DNA from 3 places in the Buttiauxella agrestis genome. Region 1 is predicted to be linked to each of the others. Evidence: riboswitches for the same ligand, from Rfam matches in the RefSeq annotation. Region 1 holds a riboswitch; each other region holds the start of a gene.

Evidence for each region. Region 1 has a riboswitch for thiamine pyrophosphate ahead of thiB (thiamine ABC transporter substrate binding subunit). Riboswitches for the same ligand answer to the same signal wherever they lie in the genome.
Region 2: it holds a riboswitch for thiamine pyrophosphate, as region 1 does, so the genes downstream of both, thiC (phosphomethylpyrimidine synthase ThiC) here and thiB (thiamine ABC transporter substrate binding subunit) in region 1, are expected to answer to the same signal.
Region 3: it holds a riboswitch for thiamine pyrophosphate, as region 1 does, so the genes downstream of both, thiM (hydroxyethylthiazole kinase) here and thiB (thiamine ABC transporter substrate binding subunit) in region 1, are expected to answer to the same signal.

What each region holds. Positions count from the first base shown of each region.
Region 1 is NZ_UIGI01000001.1:747,029-752,004, forward strand. It holds gene thiP (thiamine/thiamine pyrophosphate ABC transporter permease ThiP) at 1-1,197, opposite strand, end outside; gene thiB (thiamine ABC transporter substrate binding subunit) at 1,173-2,156, opposite strand; TPP riboswitch at 2,194-2,293, opposite strand; gene sgrR (HTH-type transcriptional regulator SgrR) at 2,330-3,988, opposite strand; gene sgrT (glucose uptake inhibitor SgrT) at 4,077-4,238, shown strand; gene DY231_RS03680 (sugar efflux transporter) at 4,380-4,976, shown strand, end outside.
Region 2 is NZ_UIGI01000001.1:4,678,470-4,683,445, forward strand. It holds gene hemE (uroporphyrinogen decarboxylase) at 1-351, opposite strand, end outside; gene nudC (NAD(+) diphosphatase) at 386-1,159, opposite strand; gene rsd (sigma D regulator) at 1,254-1,757, shown strand; TPP riboswitch at 1,809-1,927, shown strand; gene thiC (phosphomethylpyrimidine synthase ThiC) at 2,016-3,917, shown strand; gene thiE (thiamine phosphate synthase) at 3,917-4,552, shown strand; gene thiF (thiazole biosynthesis adenylyltransferase ThiF) at 4,545-4,976, shown strand, end outside.
Region 3 is NZ_UIGI01000001.1:1,597,399-1,602,374, reverse strand. It holds gene DY231_RS07600 (PfkB family carbohydrate kinase) at 1-80, shown strand, start outside; gene DY231_RS07595 (GntR family transcriptional regulator) at 192-938, opposite strand; gene thiD (bifunctional hydroxymethylpyrimidine kinase/phosphomethylpyrimidine kinase) at 1,009-1,818, opposite strand; gene thiM (hydroxyethylthiazole kinase) at 1,815-2,603, opposite strand; TPP riboswitch at 2,640-2,736, opposite strand; gene DY231_RS07580 (GNAT family N-acetyltransferase) at 2,807-3,358, opposite strand; gene DY231_RS07575 (sensor domain-containing phosphodiesterase) at 3,770-4,976, shown strand, end outside.

The DNA of each region.
Region 1 (4,976 bases):
ACCCACGCTGTTATTGAGCAACAGGAAAAAGCCGGTTGCCAGCACAATGCCCGGCATGGCTAAAATCAACATGCCGCTCAGTTCCAGCGCCTGCCCGGCAAATGCGCGGTTGCGCAGGCGCAATTCACGCGAACTCCACAGCAGCATCACTGTTATCACCACACAGATTAACCCTGCGCCCACGGCGATTCGTAATGAGGTGAATAATGCCTGCCATAGAATCGGTTGTGACAGCACAGAACCCAGGCCGCTATTGATGCCATCAATGATGACCGCTATCAGCGGCGGTAATAACAACAGCAGTGCGAGTACGATAAGCAGCCCGTCACACAGTCTGCGGCGCAGGTTATCCTGCGGGTCGCGCCAGCCTTGCATCTGGCTGATACCCACCGGAATCGCTTTGCTAAGGCGTTGGCTCATCAGCACCAGACCCAGGCAGCAAATCATTTGTACTAATGCGAGCAACGCCGCACGGGCTGGATCGTAGTCGTAACTCAGCGCCTGGAAGATGGCCAGTTCGATAGTGGTCGCCTGCGGCCCGCCGCCCAGTGAAAGCACGGTGGCAAAACTGGCGAAGCAAAGCATGAAAATGAGTGCGGCGGCAGGAAGAATCTGGCGGCGTAACCACGGCCATTCCACAAAGCGGAAGAAATTCCAGCCCTGCATTCCCAGCTGTGCGGCGACCTGGCGCTGTTCGCTGGGGATATTTTCCAGCGCCTGAAGCAGCAAACGCGTCGCCATCGGCAGGTTAAAAAAGACGTGAGCTAATAAAATGCCCTTAAGGCCATATGGCGAGAAAACCCATTCAATGCCCAGCCAGGCGCACAATGAGGCCAGCCAACCTTCGCGGCCGTAAACCGTCAGAATCCCGAACACGGCCACTAACACTGGCAAAACCAGCGTCATGGCGCACAGGCGTAACAGCGCGAGCCGCCCCGGAAAACGGCGGCGGTAAAGTGCGCGGGCGAGGAAAATCGCCGGAAATACCGAAAGGGCAGCGGAGAGGAATGCTTGCCAGAACGAGAAACGCAGTACGTGCCACAAATAGCTATCCTGCACCAGAGCACGGATATCGGTTTGCGGCGCGTTAAACCACAGCGCCAGAAAAGCCGCCAGGGCTACGGCTACCACGAGAGTAGCGGCGCATAGCCCTGGAATCAGCCAGCCGGGGATCAGCGGCTGACGGCGCGTTGCCATTCACTAATCCAGCTGGCGCGATGGGAAGAGACGTCTTGCGGGCTAAATTCCAGCGTGGTCTGCGGTTTCACCAGGCCGTTAAAACCTTCTGGCAATTTCACGTCCGTTACCGGGTACATCCAGTTGCCGGTTGGGATGGTGTTCTGGAAACCTGGCGAGGTGATAAATTTCATGAATTTCTCAGCCAGTTCAGGCTGCTTGCTGGAAGCCAGACGGCCAGCGACTTCGACCTGCAAATAATGCCCTTCGCTGAAATTTGCCGCTGCGTAGTTATCTTTTTTCTCTTCGATAATGTGATACGCCGGTGACGTGGTGTAGCTCATCACCAAATCACCTTCGCCTTTCAGGAACAGGCCGTATGCTTCAGACCAGCCTTTGGTGACGGTGACGGTTTTCTTCGCCAGTTTCGCCCAGGCTTCAGGCGTTTTGTCGCCGTAAACTTTTTGCATCCATAACAGCAGGCCTAAACCCGGCGTGCTGGTGCGCGGATCCTGGTAAATCACTTTCCATTTTTGGTCGCTTTCGACCAGTTCTTTCAGGCTTTTTGGCGGGTTTTTCAGTTTGTTTTTATCGTAGACGAAAGCGAAATAGCCGTAGTCGAAAGGCACGAACGTGTCGTTGTTCCAGCCGCCAGGGATTTTCAGTTTGCTGCTATCAACATTGCTGGTGGCAAACAGTTTGGTCTGCGCAGCCGCTTCCAGCAAATTGTTATCCAGGCCCAGCACCACATCAGCCTTGGTGTTTTTCCCTTCCATGCGCAGGCGATTTAGCAAAGAGACGCCGTCTTCCAGTGCGACGAATTTCAGCTCGCAATTGCAGTCAGCTTCAAAGGCTTTTTTCACCGCAGGGCCTGGACCCCAGTCGGCGGCAAAGGAGTCGTAGGTGTAAACAGTCAGCAGGGGTTTGGCAAAAACCGGGGCGGCGATGAGTGCCAGTAACGGCAGGAATTTTTTGAACACTTTGCACCTCTTGGAATTAGGGGTGGCAAAGGATATTTGAGAATAGAGCCTCAAATCCCTTCGCCGGCATTATCCGGATCAGGTTCGACGGGTATTATCTCAGCCAGACTTTCGTCTTAGCACCCCGTTGAGAACGCGAGCATTGTAATGATTCTGTGAATGAATCGAAAGTATTAAGGTTCCGGCGGCGCAAACCAGGCCGATTTAAAGTCAAACCAGCCGAGCGTGTTCATCCTCACGCCGCGCATGCTGCGTTGTCCCTCGATGCGCAGCCAGTGGTGAATTAACGGCAAAATGTCATTATTCTCAACGCGCTTCTGGCACCACTCCGGCAGTGAAAGCTCGCCGTTGTGCCATTTACGGGTATCGGATTCCCAGTCAATCGCAATACATTTTTGAATGAGCGGCACCTCATAGAGATGCGAAAAGAGTGAAAATTCTAGCGGCAGGGTGAAGTTGGCGCTGTTAAGCCAGATATCGCTTTCGGCATCGCCCTGATGCCACTCTTCATAACTGACTTCTTGCACCACCAGTTTTACGCCTACGCGTGCCAGCAATTGTTCCATCACTTTACTGATAACCCGGTGCTCAACGTGGTCGCGATAGAACGTCAGTGTTACGGACTCAAGCCCTGCGGGTTTTTCGACTACCGGCTGCGGTCGGGTATGGTGCCAGCGTGGCAATAAGCCGTATGCCGGGAACCAATACTGCTGGTTTTGTTCGCCCGCGCTATAAAGCAGGTGAATAGGTGCCAGCACATGGCTCAACCAGCGACGCACTTGTTCATGGCTGCCGGATTGCGAGCGTCTATCAAATAAAATGTAGTAACAGCCTTCTTCCAGGCGACTTTCAACCGCTTTCTCGCTGTCAGGCATTCCCGATAATTGCACCGCACAACTGACGTCTTCACCAATTTCCGGCAGCACCCAGAAATTCACTTCGTCTATTAATGCGCGATAGCCAAAGTAATCATCATAGGCCTGGATCTTTAGTTGGTTGGTGTTGTTACGCACGACGGAATAGGGGCCGGAGCCGACTGGCTGGCGGGAAAAGTTGTCCAGCGTTTGCCACTCACGCGGCAGAATCATCGCATTGACACTGCCAAGCAACCACGGCAGCCAGTTATCCGGCTGTGAGAGCGTAATATCCAGTGTCCAGGCGGTTGGGGAGCTAATCTGGGTGATGTGAGAATAGAGCGGTAGCGCATTAATCCGTTGCAAAGAGGTCATGACATCGAGCATATCCAGCTCGCGGCCATGGTGGAAATGAATGCCTGGACGCAAATAAAAACGCCAGTGTAATGGGGATATTTGCTGCCAGTGGTGAGCTATATCCGCTTCCAGTTCCCCATTTTCCTCATTTATGCGGATTAAGCCGCTGAAAATTTGCCGGGCAATATGCGTTTCTGAACGGCGTAAAGCCGAGCCTGGTAACAGGTTTAGCAGCGGACGATAGTAAAGAACGCGCAGAATATGTCGCCCCTGCCGGAAGCTGCGTCCGAGGTGGGAGATCAGCATCTGGCGCACTGCGGCTTTATCCCCAACGATCTGCACCAGTTGATCAATTCTGTCCTGCTCGAGAAGATCCTCTGCCCGCTGTTGCTGGAGTGCGAGGCCCGTGTAGAGAAATTCGAGCTGCGAACGTTTGCCGCGTCCGACTTCCGCTTTCCAGCTCAGCCAGCCCTTTTCCTGCATCGCACTGAGTAGCGTGCGCATATGGCGGCGGGAGCAATTCAGCAGCGAGGCCAGGTCATTCAACGTTGTATCCTGCGGTTTACCTTCGAAATATTGCCACAGGCGGATGAATTGTTGTTGCAGACGACTCGAACTCATAAAAGAGGAACTCCTGTCAGAAACTCATCAATTTAACTTTCCTCATATTACGCCAATAATCATCAACGTTGAAAGCGAGGAGGTACATATGAAACGGTCGCCAGTGGTTAAGTTTTATCAACAGTATTTTACCGCAACCCAAAGTGTTTCTGCTGGATGGCTGGCTCGCCTGACAGCATCGCAACGTCTAAGGATGCTTGAGGACTTAATGCAGTGGGAGGTGACAACTTCCGTGACCGTGAAGTACTGACTCGTTGAGACATGTGTGACTGAGAATTGGTGATGTTCACCTGGCCAGCAGATTGTTACTGCTGGCTTTTTTATACCCGTCATTAAGGTATAGTTTACGTTTTGCACACCCAGTGAGCGCTCGAACAAAAGGAATTTCTGCATGATTTGGTTTCTGACCAAAGGACGCCGCCTCAATCCGGTTTATGCCGCATTTATGATTGTGGCTTTCATGATGGGGATTGCGGGAGCACTCCAGGCGCCCACTCTTAGCCTGTTTTTAAGTCGCGAAGTCGAGGTGCGCCCATTCTGGGTCGGCCTGTTTTATACCGTCAATGCGATAGCCGGGATACTCGTCAGCCTGGCGCTGGCGAAGCGTTCAGATAACCAGGGCGATCGTCGCAAACTGATTATGGTTTGTTGCGTGATGGCCGTAGCAAACTGTGTGCTTTTTGCTTTTAACCGTCATTACCTGACGTTAATCACCGTTGGCGTCATGTTCGCGTCGATTGCCAACACCGCGATGCCGCAAATATTTGCCCTTGCTCGTGAATATGCCGATAACTCAGCACGTGAAGTGGTGATGTTCAGCTCGATAATGCGTGCGCAGCTCTCGCTCGCCTGGGTTATTGGCCCGCCGCTGTCGTTTATGCTCGCGTTAAATTACGGCTTTACCACTATGTTTCTTATCGCTGCGGGAATTTTTGTTATCTCGCTGGCGCTAATTTTCTTCGCACTTCCTTCGGTCGCAAGGATTGAG
Region 2 (4,976 bases), 3.9 Mb from region 1:
TGGATCAGGAATGGGCAGTTTTTCGACATCGGCACGGCTGGTCACAGGCGAACGAAAACGTGGGCCTTCACCGGCTTCAAAATAGAGACCTAGCCCCATCGCGTCGGGAACGGTGAGAATATCGGAGAAGAGGATCGCCGCATCCAGCGGGTAGCGACGCAGCGGCTGCAATGTCACTTCACAAGCCAGCTCCGCATTTTTGCACAGCGACATAAAATCGCCTGCGACAGCGCGCGTGGCTTTGTATTCTGGCAAGTAACGACCTGCCTGCCTCATCATCCATACTGGCGTGGTATCTACAGGTTGGCGTTGCAGCGCCCGCAGGTAACGGTCGTTCTTCAGTTCAGTCATTTTGAATTTCCTTTGGCTGTATCGCTCAAGTTTATCACTCATAGTCCGCGCGACACAGGGCGACGGTATCTTCAATCAAACGACGCGCCACCGTACCTGGCGGCGGCAACAGCGGGAGCTGATCATATCGATACCAGCCCGCGTCAATTAACTCTTTCGGGTCAATTTTAATCTCGCCACTGTGATAATCCGCCATAAACGCAGTCATCAACGATTGCGGGAACGGCCAGGGTTGCGAGGTGACGTAACGTAAGTTTTTCACGCGGATGCTGCTTTCTTCCATCACTTCACGGGCCACAGCTTGCTCGAGGGTTTCCCCGACTTCGACGAACCCAGCCAGCACGGTGTAAATCCCGTTGCGATGGCGTGTGTGTTGGGCGAGCAGAATATGATCGTCGCGGCGAATCGCCACAATGATGCACGGTGAGATTTGCGGGTAGTAGCGTTCCCGACAATGGGAGCACAGCATCGCCCATTCTGTCTTACTAACGTGCATCTCGTGGCCGCAATAACCGCAGAATTTGTGCGAACGGTAAAACTCCGCCAGTTGCACGCCACGGCCCGCCAGTTGGAACAACCCCACATCCTGGTCAATCACCTGGCGCACAGACCCCATATCCGCCTTGCGATTTTCTCGCACCAGCCAGACAGGCTCATTTTCCCATTCGCCGATGGGTATCCCCACCGCGCCATCTAATTGAAATTCCTCTGCCGCTCCGTGAGGTAGCTCACCTTTAGGCAGCCACAGTTTTTGTTCATGACTGACGATAAACCAGCCCTGATCTAACTTTTGAATTACGCGTTCCATAACCTGGTGCACATCCCCGAGTTCGCTGGTATAAACAAATAGTCGTAACACTTTTGGGTACGTTTGCGTCACATCTCTACTCACGGAGTCAATCATGCTTAACCAGTTAGAAAACCTGACTGAGCGCGTTGGTGGTAGTAATGAGTTAATCGACCAATGGCTTCATGCCCGCAAACATCTGTTGGTAGCTTATTACAATATGGTTGGGATCAAGCCTAACAAGGAATCCCATACCGCGCTCAATGAAAAGGCTCTGGATAATTTTTGCCATAACCTCGTGGATTATCTTTCTTCCGGCCATTTTAATATTTATGAACGCATTATCAGTGAAATGGAAGGTAGCAGCCCACTTTTAGCCGCCACTCATCTTTACCCACAGCTTGAAGCCAACACCCAGCAAATCATGGATTTCTACGATTCGCATCTCGAAAGCGCAATCGATCATGATAACTATATTGAGTTCCAGAAAGCACTTTCCGGCATTGGTGAAGCATTAGAATCACGCTTTTCGCTGGAAGATAAACTGATTCAGTTGGCGTACGACCACGATCTAAATGACAGTGCGAACGAGACCGGTAGCCTTGCACGTCCGGCTTGAGTTCTGCTCTGTTAACGCGTAATTTACATATTGACCCGTAGCAATACGGGTTTCTTCTTGTCGGAGTGCCGAGTGTTTAACTTAGTTAAGCACCGGCTGAGACCGTTAATTCGGGATCCGCGGAACCTGATCAGGTTAATACCTGCGAAGGGAACAAGAGTAATTCTGCTTTTGGGTTCACCCGTGCGCGGGCGCCCCACATTCATTACTCCTCCGTTGTTCTGACAAGCCACTTCCTGATAATTACTGGAATGAGCTATGTCTACTACTGAAAAAAAACCAAACCGTCGCGAACAGCGTGCTGCTGCCCAACACTTTATCAATACCCTCGAAGGCACTGCTTTCCCTAACTCTCAGCGCATTTACCTCACCGGCTCGCGTGATGATATTCGCGTGCCGATGCGTGAAATCCAACTTAGCCCGACTGCCACTGGCGGTAGCAAAGAAAACCCGCAGTTCACCCCTAACGATGCCATTCCGGTTTATGACACTTCTGGCGCGTATGGCGACCCGGCTATCAGCATCGATGTCCTGCGCGGCCTTTCGCCACTACGTGAAAACTGGATTGCCGAACGTAATGATTGCGAAATCCTGACCGACCGCAGCTCTGCCTACACCAAAGAGCGCCTGGCCGATGACGGTCTGGATGAATTGCGTTTCGAAACACAGCTCACGCCTAAGCGGGCTAAAGCCGGGAAAACCGTCACGCAACTGCACTATGCACGCCAGGGAAGAGTGACTCCGGAAATGGAGTTCATCGCCATTCGTGAAAATATGGGCCGCGAGCGTATTCGCGATGAAGTGTTACGCCACCAGCATCCAGGCCAGGGTTTTGGCGCTCGTCTGCCAGAAAATATCACGCCGGAATTTGTGCGCGACGAAGTGGCGGCTGGACGGGCAATTATCCCCGCCAATATCAACCACCCCGAATCCGAGCCGATGATTATCGGGCGTAATTTCCTGGTGAAAGTGAACGCCAATATTGGCAACTCGGCGGTCACATCTTCAATCGAAGAAGAAGTGGAGAAGCTGGTGTGGTCAACGCGCTGGGGCGCAGATACCGTGATGGATCTGTCTACGGGCCGCTATATCCACGAAACCCGTGAATGGATTTTGCGTAACAGCCCGGTCCCCATCGGCACCGTGCCAATTTACCAGGCGCTGGAGAAAGTGGATGGCATCGCCGAAGACCTGACCTGGGAAATGTTCCGCGACACGCTGTTGGAACAGGCCGAGCAAGGCGTGGACTATTTCACGATTCACGCCGGAGTACTGCTGCGTTATGTGCCGATGACCGCTAAACGCCTCACCGGGATTGTTTCGCGCGGTGGATCGATTATGGCGAAATGGTGCCTGTCGCATCATCAGGAAAACTTCCTGTATGAGCACTACCGCGAAATCTGCGAAATCTGCGCGGCTTACGACGTTTCACTCTCTTTAGGCGATGGCCTGCGCCCCGGCTCCATTCAGGATGCCAACGATGAAGCACAATTCGCTGAGCTGCATACGCTTGGCGAGTTAACCAAAATCGCCTGGGAGTACGATGTGCAGGTGATGATTGAAGGTCCGGGGCATGTGCCAATGCAGATGATTCGCCGCAACATGACCGAAGAACTGGAGCATTGCCACGAAGCGCCGTTCTACACGCTCGGCCCGCTGACCACCGATATTGCACCGGGTTACGACCATTTCACCTCGGGTATTGGTGCGGCCATGATTGGCTGGTTTGGCTGCGCGATGCTGTGTTACGTCACGCCAAAAGAGCATCTCGGCCTGCCGAACAAAGAAGATGTTAAACAGGGGCTGATTACCTACAAAATTGCGGCCCATGCCGCAGACCTCGCAAAAGGCCACCCTGGTGCGCAGATACGCGATAACGCCATGTCGAAAGCCCGCTTTGAATTCCGCTGGGAAGATCAGTTTAACCTCGCACTCGACCCGTTCACTGCCCGCGCGTATCACGATGAAACGCTGCCGCAGGAGTCCGGCAAAGTCGCGCACTTCTGTTCCATGTGCGGGCCAAAATTCTGCTCAATGAAAATCTCCCAGGAGGTTCGCGATTTCGCTGCTAAACAAGCCATAGAAGTCGGACTGGAAGATATGTCGCAAACCTTCCGGGCAAAAGGTGGCGAAATTTATCTGCGTCAGGAGGAAGTGTGATGAACAAACCTGCATTTCCCGCTGTGCCGCAGCGGCTGGGTTTATATCCGGTAGTTGATAGCGTTAAATGGATTGAACGACTGTTGGGAGCAGGCGTGCGCACCATTCAATTGCGCATCAAAGACAAACACGACGATGACGTTGAGGCCGATATTGTTGCGGCCATCAATTTAAGCCAGCGATACAAAGCGCGCCTGTTTATTAACGATTACTGGCGGCTGGCAATAAAACATCGCGCTTACGGCGTGCATCTCGGCCAGGAAGATATGGATGTGGCTAATCTGGATGCTATTCGCGACGCGGGTTTACGCCTCGGGCTTTCGACACACGACAATATGGAAATGGATCGCGCCCTGTTGGCGCGCCCTTCTTACATCGCATTGGGGCATGTTTTCCCGACCAACACCAAACAGATGCCGTCCGCCCCACAAGGGCTGGCGCAGCTAGCTGCACATATCAAAACGTTGGGCGATTACCCGACTGTCGCGATTGGCGGGATAAGCATTGAGCGCGTTCACTCCGTGCTAAAAACAGGTGTGGGCAGTGTCGCGGTGGTTAGCGCAATAACTCAGGCTGCTGACTGGCGAGCGGCTACCGCACAGTTGCTGGAACGAGTGGGGGCTGGCGATGAATGATTCCGACTTTATGCGTTACAGCCGCCAGGTGCTATTGGAAGACATCGCCATTGAAGGGCAGCAAAAGCTGCTCGCCAGCAAAGTCTTAATCGTCGGATTAGGCGGACTGGGTTCCCCGGCGGCGTTGTATTTAGCTGCCGCAGGCGTTGGCACCCTGATTCTGGCCGATGATGACAAGGTGCATATCAGCAATTTACAGCGCCAGATTCTATTCACCACACAAGATATCGACCAACCAAAATCGCGGGTCGCCCGGCATCATCTCCAGAAGCTTAACCCGGATATAAACCTACAGGCGATTAGCGAGCATCTGGCGGGTGAGGCGCTCACGCACGCCGTAAAAAGTGCCGATCTGGTACTGGATTGCAGCGACAACATGGCAACGCGCCATGCGATTAACGCCGCCTGCGTCGCGCACAACAAA
Region 3 (4,976 bases), 850 kb from region 1:
CCGTGGCTTCTTATGTCGTTAGCCACCGCGGTGGCGATTGCGCCCCCTTTATTGAGCAACTCTGCCAATACCCAAAATAATTCGAGCGGCATCGCGGCGGCAAGAGAGCGAGTCCCGATGAGCTTAGTCAACTAAGCGATTCGGGCAAGCGAACGCAGCCAACAAAGATGCCGTTTGAAGTATGACGGGTATTATTCTTCACAGACAAACACATATAAGTCGCTGCGACAATAACTAATGCTGTATTCGATAGGCCGGTTTTGCGGGTCAAACGCCACCTGTTTGATCACCAGAACCGGCACCGCTGTTTCCAGCTTAATATGCGACTGGAACTCGCTGTCGGGCATTCTGGCGCTGACGCGACTGCGCGTTCGCTGCGGGATAATATTCTGGCTGCGAAAATAGTCATACAGCGAAACGCCGATGTCATCAGCGTTCGCAATTAATTCCGTTGGCACGTAAGACTCTTCCACCGAAACCGCATCTTCATCGACATAACGAATACGTTTCAGCAGGAAAACATCGCTATCGGCGAGAATCGCCAGTTGTTCGGCCACATCTGCCGGGCATTTCACCACGCGTTTGTTGACCCACAGCGTGTCAGGCTTTTTACCGCGCAACACAACTTGCTGCGAAAAGCCACGCGCCTCTTTCAGCGAATACTCAAACGTGTTGTTAATCTGCGTGCCGTAGCCTCGGGAACGCGTCACCACCCCTTCATCTTCCAGCGTCTGCATCGCTTTGCGCACCGTTATGCGCGAAACGCCGGTCAACTGACTGAGATCTCGCTCCCCCGGCAGAATATTCCCTTGCGGCAAAACACCGCTGCGTACGGCCGATTTCACCGTTTCGGCGAATTTCAAATACAGCGGCGTGTTGTCGGCCTGCGAAAACCGCTGGACGAGTTGTTCAATGAGCTGAAGGTGAACCTGTTCCATGTCGCGCAAATGTCCGGAAGATAAGGTGAAACCAGTATAACTCAATGGTCTTATACAGGTATTACCTCGATTACCACCATTGGTGAAAATGATGCACCGGTCCAGTTCCGTTGCCCACTTCCAGCGAATCTGCCTGCTCTAACGCCTGAGATAGCCACGCTTTAGCCGCCGAAATCGTCTTCGGCCAGTCCAGATAGCGCGGATAAAGTGCGGCAAGGGCCGCAGAAAGCGTACATCCCGTACCGTGAGTGTGGCGAGTCTGGACGCGCGGAGCGGTAAAACGCTGCCCACCGTCACGGGTAAATAACCAGTCCGGGCTTTCGGCGTTATCAAGATGGCCGCCTTTCATCAACACCGCTTTGCAACCCATCCCCAGCAGCGCATCACCCTGCTCCTTCATTTCTCGCTCATTTTGGGCATGAGGCGCATCCAGCAGCGCGGCGGCTTCAGGCAGATTCGGTGTGATCAGCGCCACTTGCGGCAACAGCCGACGACACAGGCTATCGACCGCAGAGGGCGCAAGCAAGGGATCACCACTTTTCGCCAGCATGACCGTATCGAGTATCACGTTTTGCGCATGGTAAAAAGCCAACCGTTCAGCCACCGCTTCGACGATATCAGTTTCAGCCAGCATGCCAATTTTAATGGTATCGATACGCACATCACTGAGCACTGAATCAAGCTGGGCGGCGACAAACGCCGGTTCAATGCGATAAACAGACTGCACGCCGCGCGTGTTTTGCGCCACCAGCGCGGTGATCACGCTGGTGCCATACGCACCCAGTGCCGAGAATGTTTTCAGGTCAGCCTGAATGCCCGCGCCCCCGCTCGGGTCAGTGCCAGCAATAGTCAATGCGTTAATACGTTTTTGCCCTTTCATGCCAGAGCCTCCGCATTGAGCCCGTAAAGTGCGTCAAGAAACGCCGGGACAAAACTGCCAGGACCGCGACTCACGGCAATCGCCTGTTCACCGGCGAATTTCATAAACTGGCAGGCGGCAGCGACGTTATCCAGCCTTGACCCTGGCAGCGAACAGCAAGCGGCAACCACGGCGGAAAGCGCGCAACCGGTGCCGACCACGCGCGTCATCAACACGCCGCCGCCCGCAACGCTCCAGGCGTTTTCGCCATCGGTGACGTAATCTTCCTCGCCGGTGACTGCCACCACCGCGCCAGTAAGCTGTGCCAGTTTAAGGGCGGCGGGTAATGCAGAAAGTGCATCGTCAGCGCTATCTACGCCACGGCCTGCGGAATGCTCCCCCGCTAATGCTAAGATTTCTGAAGCATTACCGCGGATTGCGGCAGGTTTTAGCGCGAGAACTTCGCGTGCAAATCGGGTACGAAACGCCAGAGCGCCGACGGCAACCGGATCGAGTACCCATGGCGTGGATGATTGATTCGCGGCGTGAATGGCGGCCAGCATTGCGCGGCTGCTGTCGGCGGTGAGTGTCCCGATATTAATCAGCAATGCACTGGCAATGGGGGCAAATTGCGCGGCCTCTTCGGGCTCAATGACCATAGCGGGAGCCGCGCCAATGGCGAGCAGCACGTTGGCGGTAAAACTCTGCACCACATCATTGGTCATGCAATGGACTAAAGGGGGAGTGCTGCGTAAGTTATGTAAAACCGAGGCGGCGCAGTGGCCGGGTAGCAGGTCAGGTTGCATCTTGTAAGCTCCTGCCTGGCGTGAAGAAGAGATGACCGGGCAGGCATCTGACTTCCCTACGCTGGCATTATCCAGATCAGGTGGTACGGGTATTTCTCAGCCTTCACAAAGAAGGGCACCCCGAGTCATTGATAAATCATACTTTTGCGTTCACAAGAATAATGCGCGCGACAGTGACTGTAAACCGCCTGTGCTGCCAGAGGTTAAGCCAGCGACGTTAACTTTTTGAATTGCCGCCATTCATCGCGGGTTATTTCCCAAAGCTCCGAATCCATTTCACCACTCACATATTGCGATTTTTCGGTGCAGATAAGCCGCATACCGTGACGGATGGAAAGGTTTTTGGAACGGTCATTGGCGACGGCCTTTGGCGCGCGTAACACGTCTTTCTCGAGTGTTTCAAACCAGAAATCATTCACTCCACCGCAGGCCTCACTCATCAGGCCCTGTCCTTGCCATTCCGGGACTAACCAGAAACCACGGTTGTTATCTGGAGTATCCATCAGACAAATTAGCCCAATTAATTCCTGCGGATTTTCTTTACGCCGAATGGACCAGAACCAGCCCTTTCCTTCTTTTACCGCAGGCAGCGCAACATTATCGACATAATGTTTTGCCGCGCCAGGTGGATAAGGCCATGGAACAGTAGAAACCAGGTAACGCACAATCTCCCAGCGCGGAAATACGTTTTGAATTTGCTCGGCATCTTCCGAACGAAGTGGCCGGAGGATCAATCTCGGTGTGATTATTTCCATACTGTTACCCTTTCTTCACGCTGTATTGTTTAGAGTAATTTATACATAAAATTAATAGCGGGCATCAACAAGTAATTAACATTTTTAGCAGGGTGTAACTTTCATGCGCAACAGTTATAGCTTTGTGAATATAACAGGAGAATGTCATCATCGAATTATATTATTATAATGACAATCACATATTCACAAGCATTAAAAACATTTAACCAATAAAAACAACATTCATAGCAAAGAAACAACAAGTAATCTTCGCGCAGGTCTATATTCCAATTGACTCGCACAAGATTCCATATGAAATTAATACCCACAAAACTGTTGAGCGTTGGTTTATTAAAAACATGATATTCTAAAATATCTTATATTGGGCAGCGCGCGTTTATTAATCAAATTTAGGGTTTTACGCTAAAAAATATGGTTTTATCAGCAAGTATTCAACAGCACATTAAAATATGTGTCACATTTTTCTTTTTATATTCGCTTGCTGCGAAACTGGGTCATCGTGTTGAAATAGTTGGGATACCGCTACGGTTTTATGACCTGACCTTACCCATCGTTACAGCATTGCTGATTTTATACCATCGCAGGGCACTCCCGACGTTAGCCCTGTTTGCCCTTTACAGTTTTTACCACTATCCATTGTTTGATTACCTGAGTATCGCTGCACAGTTGAGCAGTGCTTTAATCTGTGTCACGCTCTATTTTTGTGCAACGGGCAAACGAGGCATGGTCAGTTTTGGGCGCAGTCGCCTCTCTGCGCAACGCATATGTTGGCTCATTTGCCTTAATAGTTTTACATTTACCGTGCTCTACCAGTGGTTACTGCTCAAATTTCGTTTTATCTCAGCTTCTGATGAAAACATATTTAGCGTTATCACGCTGATCAATATTCAATGGATGTTGACGTCCTGTATTACAGGTGTCCCATTTTGCTATTTACTTTTCCGCACCTGCTACAAACCCTCATGGTTTTTAAGCTATTTGCGCCAGTTAAAAGATTTGATTGTTAATGGGCCACATGCAATAAGTCAGCTAGTATGGGCAATGCTTTTAATTGCTATTATGTACTGCATGATTACAACAAGAAATGACATTTTAATATTTACTGATTATTCCATAGTATTACTATTACCCGTAATGCTTTGGGGCTCAATCCGATTGGGCCATGCACTCATAAACCCATTATGGGTTTTCATGCTCATTTTGTTAGGCTATTACACTGATAATTATATATCGATAAAAAATGAATTTACGGTAGAGCACTATATCGGCCATCTGGCGCTTGCATCATCAATGATTGCCATATTTTCTCTGACTATTGTCCTTGTTGGTGTACTGGCAACACGCATTCTTAACTACATCAAACATCTTAAGCGCATCTCGTTATCTGAACCTCATACCGGCCTGCCCAATTTACAAGCGCTTAAAAAAGATCTCATACAGTATCCGAACGCAGGGTTATGTACCGTGCAGTGCCCGGAATTAAACTCTTTAACACAAGCTCATGGTATTGCTTTCCGCTTTGAATTTGTTAAAGCCGTGGTTGCATACTTAACACCGCTGCTTAAGGGGTATGACAATATTTATTACAGTCCTGGATATGGTATTTTCCTGCGTCTGG